Regions from separate parts of the Trichormus variabilis 0441 genome, predicted to be linked through region 3. Evidence: riboswitches for the same ligand, from Rfam matches in the RefSeq annotation. Region 3 holds a riboswitch; each other region holds the start of a gene.

Region 1 (5,409 bases), 3.1 Mb from region 3:
AGATGGGGTATCCACAATTCTAAAGCCGCCGCCGAACGTGTATTACCCAATTTTTTTGCTAGTTCTGGTACTTCTGGTTCATTCAAGGTACAAATAACCTGGTTGTCAGCAGGTAAGCGCCGCCTTGTCACCCCGTCGGCTACCATACGACAATCACACAAAATCGGTGCGCCGACTGCTAGTGCTGCCCTGCCAGACTGTGCTGCGGTGGCTGAATATCCCAAGTCTGTGACAATATCAGTCATTCCACAGGCATGAATCAGGCGTACTGCAACTTTTGCTATATCTGGCGGGAGTATATCTAGATTTGCTTCCGATCGGATGATAGCAAAGGAATTGCGGTAAATTTCATTGGCATCGTGGATGTAGTCAGACATGGGATTTGCTTGAGGAAATAACTGCTTTAGTTGGGGTGTTTCATGGTGATTAGTGCATTGTCCGAAGGATTCGTCTGGTTTTGCATATTCGTTTTTATACATTCCCAATATTTGCTCTATTGTTGTCGGCAATTCAGCAACAGCTATATAGGGATGGACTTCCCGACCGAACTTTTCACGACTATCACGGTCACCCACATACACTTGATATCCTTCTCCGGTTTCATTATTAACACCAAGTAGAGTAATATCACTATCGCCGTGGTGGGCGCAGGATTTATCACAACCGCTAAAGTGGATAGTCACTGGGTGTTCTAGGGTGATGTGGGATTCCAGGTAATCTGCTAGCGCGAGGGCATGACTTTTAGTATCTGTAGCAGCAGCCGCACAACCTTGAATACCAGAACAAGCTACTAAGCCACTCTTAATATTTGCGGCTGAGAAGTCTAATCCTAACCCCAAAATGTGACTTTGAACCTCAGTCAGCCATTGTTGGGGAATATCTGTTAACAACAAGTTCTGCCAAGGTGTCAACCTGAGAGTCCCGTTCCCATATTTAGCAGATAAATCAGCTAGACTCTTTAATTGCCAAGTTTCCAAGCGACCAAGGGGTAAAACAAGACCAATGTAGTATAAGTTTTGTTGGTGTTGGGGATGAATACCGATGTGGTGGTATTTAGTATGTGACCTCTCCCCCAACCCCTCTCCTACAAGGAGAGGGGAGAAATGCTTTGTCTTCTCCCCCTTCCCTACGAGGGAAGGGGGTAGGGGGGTTAGGTTCTTCCCCCCAAAGGAAATAGTTAAAAGTTTCTCAACTTCTTGAAGATAATTATCTAACCCCAAACTATTCACTACTTCTCGCAGTCGGGGCTTGCGTTTATTATGAGCATCAGTATGAGCTAAGTAAACCTCTGTCAAAGCCATGAGGACTGGTAAACATTCCTCTGGTGACAACAAAATTCCGGTGTCAATGGGTGGTTTTCCTTTTGCACCGATACTTAAGCACAGACGGAAGTAAACTCTGTTCTCTACTAAAGTGGCAGCAAAGGTGATATCGTTGAGGCGATCGCTTACCGAAACTAATCCACCACCATCAAAACACACGCTAAACTTTGCCGATAGTCTTGACAAGGCAGAATTTTCAGTAATGTAACTATCCCAACTTCTAACGAAGGAACGGGTATCAATTAATTCTTGAGGATCAATACCAGCCGTGGGACTGGTCATAATATTACGGATTTGGTCTACACCTGTATTGCGAGAACCCAAACCAAGTTCTTGCAGGCGCTTGAGGACTGGAGAATCGATGTCGGCGCGAATTTCCCGGATTTGGATGTTAGCACGATTTGTCACATCCACATAGCCGCCACCGTATTCGTCAGCAATATCTGCGATCGCCTGACATTGTTTACTATTAATAATTCCACCTGGTATTCTGATGCGAGACAAAATCCCATCTTGGGCAGGTGTGGCATAAAACAAGCCAGGACAAGGTGTTGAACCAGACAACAAGACAATCACTCCTTCTCTGTGCGACGCAGAGATTAGACAGCTAACTCTTGGAATTGGCATTCTGACTCGGAAAGTTACAAGAATTTCGCTTGTGACTTTTCATTACAGCTGCGGCACAGCCCCGGAATCGCACCGGAGTTTCCCAACACCAAGCTTTAGTAATTTACCATGAGTTGCCACTTATCATATTGACTGCTTCATATTTTTCATTAATACCAATTCTCTATGAAGTTGCGTCAAATAAATGATGTAGAGACGTTGCATACAACGTCTCTACAGTACAGAATAAAGTGCATCTATGGCTACGCCAGGCAAGCTACATTAAGAAACGGTATAACTCTATTATCTTTGTTAATTAGCAAAAAATAACCGACTTACTTAATAAATCGGTTATCTCAGTTTTTAGCTCTGAAACTATTAACAAAAAACCAAAATACCGTTGCTAAACTCCGACTTTAGCTTTTGACCAAACGCCGTTTTCATCTTCGTCAAATTTTTGATGAACAGCTTCCCAAGCTGCTTGTTCAGCTGTAAACTCATCACTAGTCTCGTTCAATACACCGTTATAGCGTTCAATAAAGGTGCTTTGAGCTTCCGAAGAAAGATGAGAACGCACTTCAGGAGATAAATCTTCTGAACTCTTGCAAGGCCCAGGACAAGGACGAGCCAAAGTTTTATCAATTGTGCTGATTTCTTCTGCACCAGCACTTTCCAAGAGTAGCTGAAATTCACCAGTGCGATCGCTTGGTACTTCGGTTAATAACAAAAACTCACCGGCTTGTAGGCGGGTTTGGTAGATTGCAGCTTTATCTTCTGGCATTCCCAAGGTTGTCAGAACTGAGACTAAGCCAGCGCCAGCACTACCAGCGATCGCCCCACTAGCCGCCCCCAATAGTAAAGCACTGATGGGGCCTGCTGCCACAATCGGCCCGACGAAGGGAATAAACAGTACGCCTACACCTGTTAACAAGCTGAGGAAGGAACCAAACAAGGAACCAAAAATCGCTCCTGTTCGCAAACCACCCAAAATCACATCTCTTTTGGTGATAAAACCTGCAATCCGAGTTTCGGATTGAAAGTTTCTACCCATGACTGAGATATGGTCTCTAGGTACACCTCTATCTAACAAACGGCGAATTACATCATCAACTTGTTTCTGCTCTTTAAATACGGCAGAGATAGTACGTTCTGCTTGATAAACTTCTGGCACTTGTATACTCCCTAATTTTATTTTTATTTATTCTTAGGACTTAGGCACTGAACCAAAAAACTTTTCTGAGGGTGGTCAATAGTCAATAGTCCACAGTCCAAAAATTTTGATTTTGACTATTGACTAAAAGCATTACACACCAACAGGTGTTTTAGTTTCTGTTGCTGGTTGTGTACCATTTGGCTCGATTGGTTGCCCTTCAATAAATGAGCGCAACATCCAAGCGATCTCTTCGTGTTCTTCCATGAGTCCGGTGAGGAAGTCGGCAGTTCCTTGATCCTGGAACTCATCACCACTGCGGTCTACATGGTCTCTGAGGTTGCGAATCAATTGCTCATGATCCTGTACAAGATTAGCCACCATTCCCGTAGCACTGGGAACATCTCCGGCGTGTTCTTTGAGAGTAGCGATTTGCAGAAATCCTTCCATTGAACCTATAGGATAACCACCCAGAGTCCGGACTCGTTCAGCGATCGCATCAATATTCTCTGTTAGTTTTTCGTAGTGTTCTTCCCATAATTGATGTAGACTGCGGAACTGTGGCCCGACTACATCCCAATGGTATTTTTTTGTTTTCACCAAAAGTAAATAAGAATCTGCTAAATCTTGATTCAACAGATTAATTACACTTTGACGCTGTTCGTCTGTTAAACCAATGTTTATTCTAGGCATTGCTTTTCATTCTCCGGTGAACTTATAGATTAAGTTCTCAAAATATCGGCTAGATTTACATCGGTCACTAGAAAGATTGTCCTTTACAAGTAATTACAACTAAAGGACTACTTGGAGATTGGATTATAGAAAAATCTCAACATTATCAGAGTGGGAAATATATAGTAAAATCCGTTTATGACCTTTTTTGAATTTTGTTGGCGCAGCCTTACCGTAGGCTATTTTTAATTTTGAATTGGAGCCAAACATTTCTACTAGGAAACAACTTAATGACGATATTGCAACCTTTTTGAGCTAGGCGAATGGCGATCGCTTGCCCAATCCCTGAACTTCCGCCTGTAATGAGGGCATTTTTCCCTTTTAATCCTTTCATGGTATTTTTTTCTTATTTTGTATAAATTTTCATCTAGTAATACGGATAATCTTGTCCTGTTGTGGCGGGCAATTCCCTCGTCCATCACAGTTACTGGTTGTCACATATAATTCACCATCTGGCCCCATAATTGCCTCTCGCAGTCGTCCATATTTACCTTGTAAATACACCTCATGACGCTCGACTTGTTGGGGCGACTGAGGAGCGAAGACGACGCGCTGTAAGTGTTCTGAACGAAGCGTGGCAATAATCAAGCTACCTCTCCACTCAGGAATAGTATTACCTGTATAAATAGCTGCTCCCCCAGGCGGTAGAGCTTCACGCCAAACAATCGAGGGAGTCACAAGTCCTTCTCCTGATTCACAACGGTAGATAGTAGGCCAGCCAAGGTTGTCGCCAGATCTGGCTAGACTGAGTTTATCGTGACCTCTTCTGCCTAAATCACCGCTAGGGCCGTGGTCTGTTACCCATAGAGTTGATTGATCCCGCCAATCAAACCCCTGAGTGTTGCGAATTCCAGTGATATAGACAGGATTTTTCTCAAAGGGATTGTCCTGTGGCACTTGTCCATCCGGAGTCACACGCAGAATTTTTCCAGCTAGGCTATTAACATCCTGGGAAATTTGTGGATTCCTCGCATCACCAGTCCCAATGTACAACATTCCATCAGGGCCGAAGCGGATGCGACCCCCATTGTGAAATTGCGCTACAGGAATATCATCAACAATCACCCTATCTGGTGAAGCAGTGAGTCCGTTCTCAGATAGTCGCCATCGTTCAACGCGATTTACCTGCGAACCATTTCTATCAGCAGTATAGTAAACATAAAAAAATCTGTTTTCGGCAAAGTTGGGATGAGTTGCAATCCCAAGCAAACCATCTTCACCGCTATCAGTAACATTAATTGTAGCTACTGGCTGAGAAACAAGTTTACCATCCCGCACCAGGCGAACTCGTCCAGGACGTTCGGTCACTAACATATCTCGATTTGGCAGAAAAGCAATTCCCCAAGGCACTTCTAACCCTGTGACTACTTCTTCGGCACGCACATTTACCTTTCCTGGTGAACCGAAGCCATTTTCTACTAGAGTGCAGGCTTGATTGTTAGTAGCAGTTTGTTGACTAATTGGTGCGGCTGCTTGCGTTTCTTGATTGCTATTATCTGCGGACTCAGTTGTTGGTAAGTTACAAGTAGAAAGTCCTAGCAAAACCATGCCAAAAAGTAATTTTTTAGCAAGAATATTTCTCAGTTGCATGATTTATTT
Region 2 (5,409 bases), on a different replicon from region 3:
GTGGGATACCCATTTAAAGAATTCATCAACACACCAAAATACCAACCTTGAGGATTTTCATAGGAGACACCCAAATTTAATTTATCCGCACCCGCAAACCTTAATTCCTTATCAATCTCCGCCGGATTAGCACTTTCTAAAATACGCGGATTATTCGCTGTATAATTAACAAAAGCATAAACATTCCTTGCTAGTTGTAAATTTAACGAAGCTTCAATTCCCGTAGTTTGTACTAACCCGATGTTTTCCCAAGTACCTGTATTACCATTTACAGGCGGAATTAAGCTTTTGAAGGCAATTGTATCTGAAACCCTGTTACTAAAAAATGTCAATCTCAACAAACCAATATTCCCTAACTTTTGGTCAATCCCCACATCAAAACTATCTCCTTGTTCTGGCTTGAGGTCAGGATTACCAATATTAGTAGGATTAGTATTAAATAAATTGGCGATCGTCGGCGCACGGAAATTTCTGATATAGTTGGCTCTGATTGTAGTTGCATCTGAAAGTGCGAATTTTGCTCCTACAGATGGTGAAGTAAACGAACCATTGACCAAACTACTAAAATCTTGCCGCACTCCTAAATTCATACTAAAACTAGGAGAAAAGTTAACTTCATACTTACCGAAAATTGCACCTTGTCCTATAGCATCATCATAATTTTCTCTGGTGATGTTTGTCCCATAATTAAATGTGGTGTTACGTACATTAGTATTACGATAGTCAAAGCCATAAACTAAGGTCTGATTCTTCGCAACATTCCAATTATGGGTAACTTGAATACCATAGGAATCCTGTTTGGTATCAAAGCGATTTTGAGATGTGATTGCACCACTACGATTATCAAAACGAGTGTTGAGAAAATCAGCGTAAACTCTCGCTGTTAAGAGTGAATCATCTCCGCTTCCTAATTGAGAATTCCAGGTTAAATCAGTAAGAACTTGGTCTGTGTATTTGCGGTTATTCTCGGTGAGAGAGTTAAAAAATCCCTGTCCAAATTGGGGGAAAGGAATGGGTACACCTCCAGGTACTCCCTGTTCTTTACCTAAATATAGAGTGGAGAGGGTTAAGGTGTTGCGTTTACCTAAATTTGCCTCTAGTTTGACGTTAAAGTTATTAAAGAGTGCGTCATTATTTCTTCTCGTTCCCTCAAAGTTAGCTTCAGGAATACGAAAGCGATAATTATTTTGTGCTTGAGTCCGGTTATATCCAACTACCCAAGAAATATCACCTGATTTTCCACTATTTTGAATACTTTGTTGGTTCAATCCATAGGAACCAAAATTAACTTTAGTTTCTGTGGTAATTTGCTCTGTAGGACGACGGGTAACAATATTAATTACCCCACCTATTGCATCTGAACCATAAAGAGTTGAACCACCTCCTGGTAAGACTTCAACTCTTTCAATATTATTAGTGGTAAATTCTGACAGGTCGAAACCACCACCACCTAAATTATTAATTGGTCTACCATCTAATAAGATTAAGACTTGTCCGGTGTTAGAACCGCGAATAAATTGACCACTTAAAGCATTTACTTCTGTCCCAACTGTACCGTCACCTAAAATACCAGGAAGAAATCGCAGTGCTTCTCTGACGGTTCTTGCACCTTGCGCTTCCATTTCTTCGCCGGTAATGACATACACCGGACGGGTGGAATCTTTGACTGTTCCCTCGCGGCGAAAAGGGGAAAATACAGGTTCATTTAACAGTTTGTCAATAACTGTCAGTTCAATGTCGGGTTCGGTTTCTGTTGTATTTTGAGATGTTACTTCTGCAACTGGTTGTAAGTCTTTGGCGGAACCTTCCTCTTGTGGAAACTCGGAAATTTGTAGAACTTCTGTGGCTATAATGCTGGAACTTTTCCACAGCATCCCTGCGGTGATAGTCAAACTAGAAACGATAAGTTGAGTTCCCCATCTGGCAATAAACTGAGTACGCATTGGTAATTTAAGCCACCTGTATAACTAAAAATTGATTGTCAGCAAAGATTTGAGCTTTTTTGGTAAAAAACTTTCAGCCAGTAGGAAACCTGCAATATTTTGATAATGATTATTATTATTATGTAAATGGTGTAACTTACAAGCTTGTTTCAAAGGTTCGTAGTAAGGACTAAAGGCTTTACTACGAACTTGATGTACTACTGGTAATTAATTAACAGCAATCCACGGTTAATTTTGCCCACTTATTTAGGGGTGGGATTTTTGCTAAAATTCCTGTTTTTAAACGTTCTGGACGTTCTGACCAAGGTAGTAAACCATCAGGGTTGACGTAGTATTGAGTTGCACATTGCAGTATTGCAGATGGACTATCATCAACTGCTAAATTGCCGAAAAGATAGGTTAATTTCCCTTCTCCTGTAAAGGCGATAGTACAAGCATGGTTGCAAGCACTCATACATTCAACTCCTTGAATGGAGAATTTATGTTGCAATTCCCAATTTTGTGCAAGTGCTTGGAGTTGTTGCAATAGCTGCTGTCCACCACTTTCACCAACTCGCTTGCCATCTTGCCACACACTGGCACAGGTCGTGCAGACAAATAAAGTATGTTGTTTTTTGCTCATTGATTTTCAGGCGTTGCTGATTGATAGCATGAATTAGCCTTACGCATTTACCGCTAGGCGTTGCTGTACTCCTACACTGTGGGTTCGTGGTAGCGTCTATAAAAGAGAAGCTAACGCAACGAGGAAGCTTAGACGCATTCGCTGTTAAGCGTTTGGTGCAGGTAGGCGTAAAGTTACCTCTAGCTTGGGTAAAGTAAATATGCAAAGCGAAAGATAAAATACAACTGTGTTTTCCAGTTTGTATCTATAACTTTCCGTGTAAGTATTGATATCTGTATGGAAATATCTACAGTCTCATAGAAAGTAGTGTGTGGCGTATATATGACGCTATGAGACAGTTATCCTCTTTAATGGGCAGAGTATTGATTGCGTTATTCATCTGTACCTCGCAGATAAGAATGTGTTGTACTTTCGGCGGGCATTCTGACTTTGAGGCATAAGCCCCATTACAGCTGCGGGACAGCGCCGGATTCACACCGGACTTTCCCCGTTACCTCTGATGGCTGACCCCCACCAGAACCGAGTTGCTATTGAGAAAATAGTACCACAGCAATGATGCTGAAATTCAGCCGCTACTTAAAACGTAAAGTAATCCCCACTGTACCAAAATCAGCAAAAGCTAGGGCGATCGCATAACTAATACTGAATAGGGAAAGGTAGTATCATTTGAAGCAGAGGGAAAAAGGCTAGAAAAATGGTACGTCCCAGGATAAAACTAACAGAGCATCTATCAACAGAAGAAATAGAACAAAGTTATCGCCGATGTGAAGATGCACAAGAGAAAACCCGATGGTTAGTGATTAAATTGCTCAATCAACAACCACAGTTGTCAGCGCAAAAGGTAGCAGAGATTGTGGGATTCTCAGGGGACTGGGTGAGAAAAATCGTGCGGCGATACAACAAGCTAGGAGCAAACGGAATCATCAATCAACAGAAACTGAAACCAGGAGGAAAAAAACTTGCACTCACAAACGAGCAACAACAGTGGTTGCGCCAAAGGTTAGCTTCACCACCAGAAGATGGGGGGTTATGGAGTGCGCCAAAAGTAGGGGAATTGATCCGAGTACAGTTTGGAATTACACTCCATGTCACTACAGCTTGGGATTACCTCAAAAGGCTAGGATTTAGTCTGCAACAACCACGACCTCTGCATACTGAGGCGGCAACTTTTGTTCAAAGACAGATGTTTAAAACTGAGTTAACGGAGTTTGTGCGATTGTTACGTTTCCTCCATCCGCACAAATCAGTTGAAGTTTGGGCAGAAGATGAAGCTCGATTAGGCCTCAAACCCATCGTCCGTCGAGTTTGGACACCAGTAGGTCATCGTCCCAATGCTGTGCATCGCACTCGTTACCAATGGCTTTATACTTATGGATTTGTCCATCCAGCTACTGGCGAGAGTTTTTTCTTGATTTTACCCAGAGTCAACATTGCTGTCATGCAAATGGCTTTAGATGCTTTTGCCGCTGAAGTCAATCCTCATCATCACAAAATCATTGTTTTGCTTGTTGATCAAGCTGGTTGGCATACCAGTAAACAATTAATGTTGCCAGCTGGTATCATTCTGTTTCCTCTGCCTGCTTATACACCTCAACTCCAACCGACTGAGTGTGTTTGGTCGCTTCTACGTGAAGCTGTTGCTAATCAGATGTTTTCTACTCTCGATGAACTAGAAACTGTGTTAATTTCTCGTTGTCAATGGTTAATGTCTCACCCTCAAATTGTTCATGGCAAGGTTGGGTTTGATTGGATTTGCCAAATTCGACCTCAGTTATTCAATTAATACTTCCTTTCCCAATTTAGTATAAGAATGAAGGCTAATCGCCAGACATACCCAAATACTAAAAGAAGTCTTGGTTGCTATAGCCAAGACTTCAAGTGAATTTATTCAATTGAACACGCTTACACAATTGCTTATCCCAAATTACTGAAGAAAGTTCCCCAAAGGATTCCTGTGACTCCTACAGCAATTAAAAGGTTAGTGAAAAACTTGCCTAATTCAATTTCTTGTCCAAGTGCTTTGTCATCTTGACCTGCGGTGAAAAATAATGACCAAGCTTGGTTGGAATTGATTTTCTCAAAGTTGGTGAAATCAGGTCGAAAAACAACGGGGCCAATTAAATCTTGTTTAGGGAAATCAAAATCAGTTCTCATAACTCTCCTGGATTAATATTTTATGCGTTAATTGAATGAAATTTTTGAATAGTCGAAATTATTTACAAGCTTGTCAGCCATCCAATCAAGCCGTGTCCTGTGACAACTTCTACAGCTATGAGTGAGACAAAACCAATCATGGCCAAACGCCCATTGAGTTTTTCGGCGTACTCTGTAAAACCTGCTCTTGGGGTTTGATCTACATAAACCTTTGGTTCAATTGCAAAGTTGTTGAGTTGACCGAGTTCGTTCATAGTGAAGCCTTTGCTAGTCATGTCTTTTTTCTTTTGCTGGTTTATATAACTAAATATAACACTATGTAAATATTTTTTGCAAGCACTTGACATATTCAAAAAAACGGTTAACCGTACTAAAAATAGTCGAAGATACCGTATATGTGTTCGCGTAGCGTCAAAAATCCTACTATTGGATTGGTATCTTTCCAAAGATCGGCTACCTCGAACTGGAGTGCTTTCTCATCAGTAAGTACAGCCTCTGTATGCAATTCTGCCTCTACGCGTAGACGCGTTGGCGTTGGCGTAGCCTCTCGTAGAGAAGCGGCTTGTCGCTAGACATCGCTGGCTTCGGTCGTCATTAAGTCGCGCATCACGCGGAACACCGCTTCGGTAAAGTCTCTTGCATCATACAAATCTGCAAATCCGGCTTTAACCATGACTTTTTCTAAGAATG
Region 3 (5,409 bases):
GAAATTAAATATTAACGGTTTTGGTTCCGCAGAAATAGCCAAAGATAAGGGTTATTCAAAATTTTTCCTCAAACATTTTGGCTATCATGTGACTGAAGGGCAAACATTTTTTAATCAGAAATTATGTAAAAAAATAGGTAACGAACGAGATATTGATGCTGGATTTGAATATGCTAAACTTATTGGATTTCCAGTAATTATTAAACCCATTAATTTAAGCCAAGGAAAATTAGTTACAAAAATTCATAACAAAACGGAGTATTATCAAGTAGCCAAAAAAATATTGCGAGCTAATGCAGGATTGATTATTGAGAGATTTTATCTAGGTAAAGATTACAGAATTGTGGTGATAGATGACGAAATAATAGCGGCATATCAAAGGCTACCACTATCAGTAATTGGAGATGGAAAATCAAATGTTACAGAATTAATACAACGTAAGCAAGATGGTTTCATCCAAAATTTGGGAAAAAAAATTATTGATGTTGATGACTTTCGGATTAAACGCAAGTTGCAGAAGCAAAGTCTCAATTTAAACAGTGTGATTCCCAATGGTAAGGTTGTATATCTTTTAGATAATGCTAATTTATCTAGTGGCGGTGAAGCAGTGGATGTTACGGAAAATATTCATCCCGACTTTCAGAAATTGGCTTTAAACGTCACAAAAGATATGGGATTGCGATTAATGGGTTTGGATATAATTACTCAAGATATTACCAGACCTATGGTGGATTATGTGATTATTGAAGTTAATGGTTCTCCTGGCTTAACACATTATGCTTCCATTGGAGATATTCAAACTAAGAGAGTGGAAGATTTATATCTCAAAGTTTTGAAAGCATTGGAAACGGAGTACAACAGCGAAAATTAAGTAGCCGTGATGAACGGCATATGCCAAAACTGAATCATTACAACTTTTCTAGCAGCCAAGCTACCGCCGCATCAGCGTCTGTTACTTGTTCACAGGCTGGTACGACTGGACGATTGACCATGACAACCTGTACGCCTAGTTCTCTTGCTGCAATAATCTTGGCGTAAGTGGCATCACCCCCACTATTTTTACTAACTAAAGTATCAATATTATGTTGAATGAGAATGTCTCTTTCTTGGGGTAGGGTAAAGGGGCCGCGATCGCACAATATCACCCCAGGCGGAACTAAAGCATCAGCAGCCGGAGGATCGATCATCCGCATGAGAAACCAAATATCATGTAGATGAGCGAAAGCGGAGAGTTCTTGTCTCCCAACAGTTAAAAATACTCTTTTGGCTTGATTTTTTAAAATAGCGGCGGCGGCGCTTGTAGTATCAACTTCTATCCAGCGATCGCCTGCTACTTTCACCCAGGGAGGACGGATTAACATCAAACGTGGTATCTCCACCTCATCAGCCGCCAGCGCCGCATTCTCAGAAATTTGTGCAGCAAAAGGGTGGGTAGCGTCAATTAATACATCAACCTGCATCTGACGCAGATAGTCAGCCAATCCAGCCGCACCACCAAAACCCCCAACACGGACATTACCAGATGGGAGAGAAGGTTCACGGGTGCGACCGGCTAAAGATGCGATCGCCTCAATACCTGGAATAGTTGCAACTTTAGCACTTAGTTCGGCTGCATCTCCAGTTCCACCCAGAATTAAAAGGCGCATCTTCAGGTGGGAATCCTGGCGAGAATGCCTTTTTTCAAAGGTTCGGGACGTTCTGACCAAGGCAGTAAACCATCTGCTTTATCGTAGTATTTACTAGCACATTCCAATACCGCAGAGGCATGATCATCTACAGCTAGATCACCAAATAAATAAGTTAATTTGCCTTTACCTGTAAAAGCTACAACACAAGAACGGTTGCAAGCACTCATACATTCCACTTCTCGGATCGGGAATTTATCCCGTAACTCCCACTCTTGTGCTAGCTGTTGGAGTTGATTTAAAAGTTTTTGACCGCCGCTTTCACCTACGCGTTTACCATCTTGCCAGACACTAGCGCAGGTTTTGCAGACAAAGAGTGTGTGTTCTGCCACACTCAAGGAATTATCAGTAGTCATCCGTACCTCGCAGATGTTGAGAATCGTCAATTTCGGCGGGCGTTCTGGCTGGGAAAGTTACAAGAGTTTTCTTTCCTTCACAGTTGCGGGACAGCGCCGGACTTACACCGTTCACCTACGAAAGAGTGCAGGTATACTTTCCCCGTTACCTCTGGTGACTGCTCCCCACCAGAACCGAATATTTACTTAATCGTAACATCTAGGACTTACCCATGAAAACGAAAAACTCAGGGTGTAGGAGTATGAATCAATTCAAAATAAATCAGGACTTACGCAACTGGCACAATAGTAGGGTGCGTCAGATGTAGAAAATCCTCTAATGTGTACGAAATTATTAGAGCTGACGCACCCTACAGTTAATTTAGCCCTATGTTGGAAACCCTTAGCTTCATTTAGTTAGTAATATTCGGTTGTAAAAATCGCTTAATCTCGCCAGAAGCAATATAAGACTTGCCATCAGGTGCTGTCTTCACTTCCTCAACCACATAAAGCATTCCTTCCTCACGAATGGAACGGGGAAAACGCATATTCCAATCCGGTTCATATCCGTCGGAGACTACCCTAGCGCGTAACTTGCTACCATCTTTGACGCATTGAATGAGAACACCATGATCTATGGTGTCAGTGGTGGGAAGATCGGCCGCAGTAGCTGGAGCTTTGGAGGCTTTACTTGTGTTAGTTGATCTCGATTGTCTAGGAGCAACAAAAATGTCTGTTTCACCAGGTTTGGCAAAACGACTGACTTTGCCGACTACACGGTAGAAAGAGCCATTACTTGACAATTCTAGCCCTTCAACAATGTACCGCGCTCCTTCAGCACGAATGGAACGGGGAAATTGAACATTTTTAGTTTGGTCGTAACCATCAGATATAACTTTAATCCGTAGTTTACCGCCTTCACGGACGCAAGCAAGTTCCACCCCAGTACCGATTTCATTGACAACCGGCATTGCGTGTACTTCATCGCCAGCAGTGACACCGCGCCCCACCAGATCACCGCGATTGCGCGTCATTGTTTGATAACTTTGATCACGTAGTTCTTTCCGCCCGGCGTTACCTAGAGCTTGTTGTGCAATTCGACCTGCGAAATACTCCAGCTGATCAATCTCTTCTGCAATTTCAAAATTCTCATTTAAGCCTTGGTCTCGGAGATACTGCACCAAATCACGGAGGGTTTTTTCAGCTGCTTGATGCTGACCATGTTCTGCTAATTCGAGGGCTGTTTCTTTAGCTTTGGCGATCGTCAGGCGGCTGAGGTCGAGGATAATATGACTGGAAGAGGCTAACGCTGATTCCTCAACTGTGCCAACTTTGGCGATGACATCTGTTGTTCCGGAAACCCTTTGAATAACGTCATTCTGCACTACATCAGCACTGTAATGCAGCTTCATCACTGGTAAATTACCTACTTGAGCAGAGGATATCATCAAACTCAAACCCAGAAGCTTATCTTCTCCCTCGTAAAGCTCCCCCAAGGTAATTACAGGTTGACCAGCTTCATTTTGGCTAACTTTAGCAAGACTTAAAGTATCAACCAGAGTGATACCATCAGCTAACTCTAGTGTTACTTTCAAGTTTTGACCTACTACAGCTCTAAGACTATCTAGTTCAATGCTAAAAACTTCTGCTGCTTCATCAATGCTTTGAATGAAGTAGAAGTTGCCATTAGCAGCTCTCGCCATCCCAATTAGTAGATCCTCATTGAAACCTTGAGCAAACCCCAAAGTAGTTGTAGTAATCCCTTCTTCAGCTTTTTGGGCTGATGTGGCTGTGAGTATCTTTGGGTCTTGAATACCCATATTGGCATGACCATCAGTCAGCAGTAGCACACGATTTATTTTTTGCGGATCGAGTTGATGCTTGACATATTCGCACCCCTTGAGCCATCCTCCCGATAAGTTAGTAATACCACCTGCCCTCACCTGACGTATGGACTTTTTGAGCGCAGGTTTGTCAGTTACAGGTTGGGGTGAAACAACCGTATCTACCGCATCATCGTAAACGACCACTGAGAGAATATCCTTTGGCTCAAGTTGATCTACCACAGATTCAGCCGCCTTGAGGGCATGATGTAAAGCTGCACCTGCCATAGAACCTGAGCGGTCAATTACAAGGGAAAGGTTAAGGTTGCGCCGGGGAGATTCGGGTATTTCCGCACGAAAACGTAGTAGGATATTAGCCTTTAATGAAAATCCGGCGGGTAAAATAGGTTGGTCGAATTCATAACTTGTTTTTACCATTTCATTTTCCCCTGTGAGTTATTTGTCATCAGCCGCAACCCTGATGATGTTTAAACACTAAGTGTTGCGATTAGTGTACCCAGGATGTCTTCATGATTTAGGGTAGAAAAAACCCAGCCTGACATTTTGGCAAAGCTAAAAGTTTCTTAACTCCTAGCTTTGAAAAAACCTAACGGCACTGGCGATATTTAACGTGATAAACCAAGCCACGGTGAGCCAGGTCAAAAGAGTCAACAGTCGCCATCCCTTGGCCACTAGCAGTCATTGCAGCATTCACACGCATATTTACACTGTCACCACAACGTGACCAGACATTACCCACAGTAACTAATTTATCTCGGACGTTGTAGTCGGTTTCGCCTCTAAATGTTCTGGAGAAAACTGGCCCGCGCTGACCTGCAAAAAAGTACTCTGCTCTTAGTCTCCCAGTTGTACTAGGAGCAACATAGCCCCGATAATCAGCATCATAAAGGGAAATTTGAAAGCCTTGGGGTACTTTAATCGGAATGCTCATATTACAGCTTTTGCGACGTTCTGCTGCTTTATTGCCCAGAGCGATAAAGTTATCAAATAGAATACTTAACTCTTGACCATCAGGGCTAACATTCACACTAGCAGACCCATCAGGGCAACCGTTACCACCATATTCTGCGCCTAAAATTTCAACTTTGTTGTTAGCAAGGGCAGGGCCGACAGAAGCCATGATCATTGTGGAGGCAGCCAGAAAAGCTTTTACGGAGTTGATAGATGTTTTTGTGAAGTTTGGATTAGTCATAAATCTACTCTCCTGTATGGAGTATCTTGAATAGTTTTTAAATTCAAGTGTAATCCGAAGAATTTCGGAAACTCTAAGTATAAGAAACTTCACAAAAGTCACAAACCCCTTTCCTTGAGGAAAGCCTCAAATGTCAACTTGTCAGGCAAGGAAGTTTGTGCGCCTAATTTTGTTGCAGCTAAAGCACCAGCCGCCGCACCCCAAATAACTGCCTGATGTAAGGAAAGCCCAGAATAAAGTGCTGTTGCCAAACCACCATTAAAGGCATCACCAGCCGCTACAGTATCAACTGTATCCACAAAGAAGGCTGGGACAAAAAAGGTCTCTTTGTCTGTGGCACAAACAACACCTTT

The links. Region 3 has a riboswitch for cobalamin ahead of GSQ19_RS06425 (DUF1636 domain-containing protein). Riboswitches for the same ligand answer to the same signal wherever they lie in the genome.
Region 1: linked by a shared signal. The riboswitch ahead of cobG (precorrin-3B synthase) and the one ahead of GSQ19_RS06425 (DUF1636 domain-containing protein) in region 3 are both predicted to bind cobalamin.
Region 2: linked by a shared signal. The riboswitch ahead of GSQ19_RS27235 (DUF1636 family protein) and the one ahead of GSQ19_RS06425 (DUF1636 domain-containing protein) in region 3 are both predicted to bind cobalamin.

The regions. Positions count from the first base shown of each region.
Region 1 is NZ_CP047242.1:4,873,517-4,878,925, forward strand. Features, by position in the region: gene GSQ19_RS30410 (precorrin-8X methylmutase) at 1-377, opposite strand, end outside; partial or broken gene cobG (precorrin-3B synthase) at 525-1,949, opposite strand; cobalamin riboswitch at 1,922-2,075, opposite strand; gene GSQ19_RS20070 (ChaB family protein) at 2,332-3,099, opposite strand; gene GSQ19_RS20075 (Dps family protein) at 3,232-3,771, opposite strand; partial or broken gene GSQ19_RS20080 (SDR family NAD(P)-dependent oxidoreductase) at 4,040-4,144, opposite strand; gene GSQ19_RS20085 (PQQ-dependent sugar dehydrogenase) at 4,174-5,400, opposite strand.
Region 2 is NZ_CP047243.1:178,793-184,201, reverse strand. Features, by position in the region: gene GSQ19_RS27240 (TonB-dependent receptor plug domain-containing protein) at 1-1,943, opposite strand, end outside; gene GSQ19_RS27235 (DUF1636 family protein) at 2,155-2,565, opposite strand; cobalamin riboswitch at 2,962-3,104, opposite strand; gene GSQ19_RS27230 (IS630-like element ISAva6 family transposase) at 3,260-4,348, shown strand; gene GSQ19_RS27225 (hypothetical protein) at 4,480-4,719, opposite strand; gene GSQ19_RS27220 (chlorophyll a/b-binding protein) at 4,782-4,994, opposite strand; partial or broken gene GSQ19_RS27215 (hypothetical protein) at 5,129-5,392, opposite strand; gene GSQ19_RS27210 (hypothetical protein) at 5,391-5,409, shown strand, end outside.
Region 3 is NZ_CP047242.1:1,616,957-1,622,365, reverse strand. Features, by position in the region: gene GSQ19_RS06435 (cyanophycin synthetase) at 1-871, shown strand, start outside; gene GSQ19_RS06430 (cobalt-precorrin-6A reductase) at 909-1,646, opposite strand; gene GSQ19_RS06425 (DUF1636 domain-containing protein) at 1,649-2,041, opposite strand; cobalamin riboswitch at 2,060-2,235, opposite strand; gene GSQ19_RS06420 (vWA domain-containing protein) at 2,434-4,281, opposite strand; gene GSQ19_RS06415 (DUF4360 domain-containing protein) at 4,451-5,056, opposite strand; gene rbsK (ribokinase) at 5,155-5,409, opposite strand, start outside.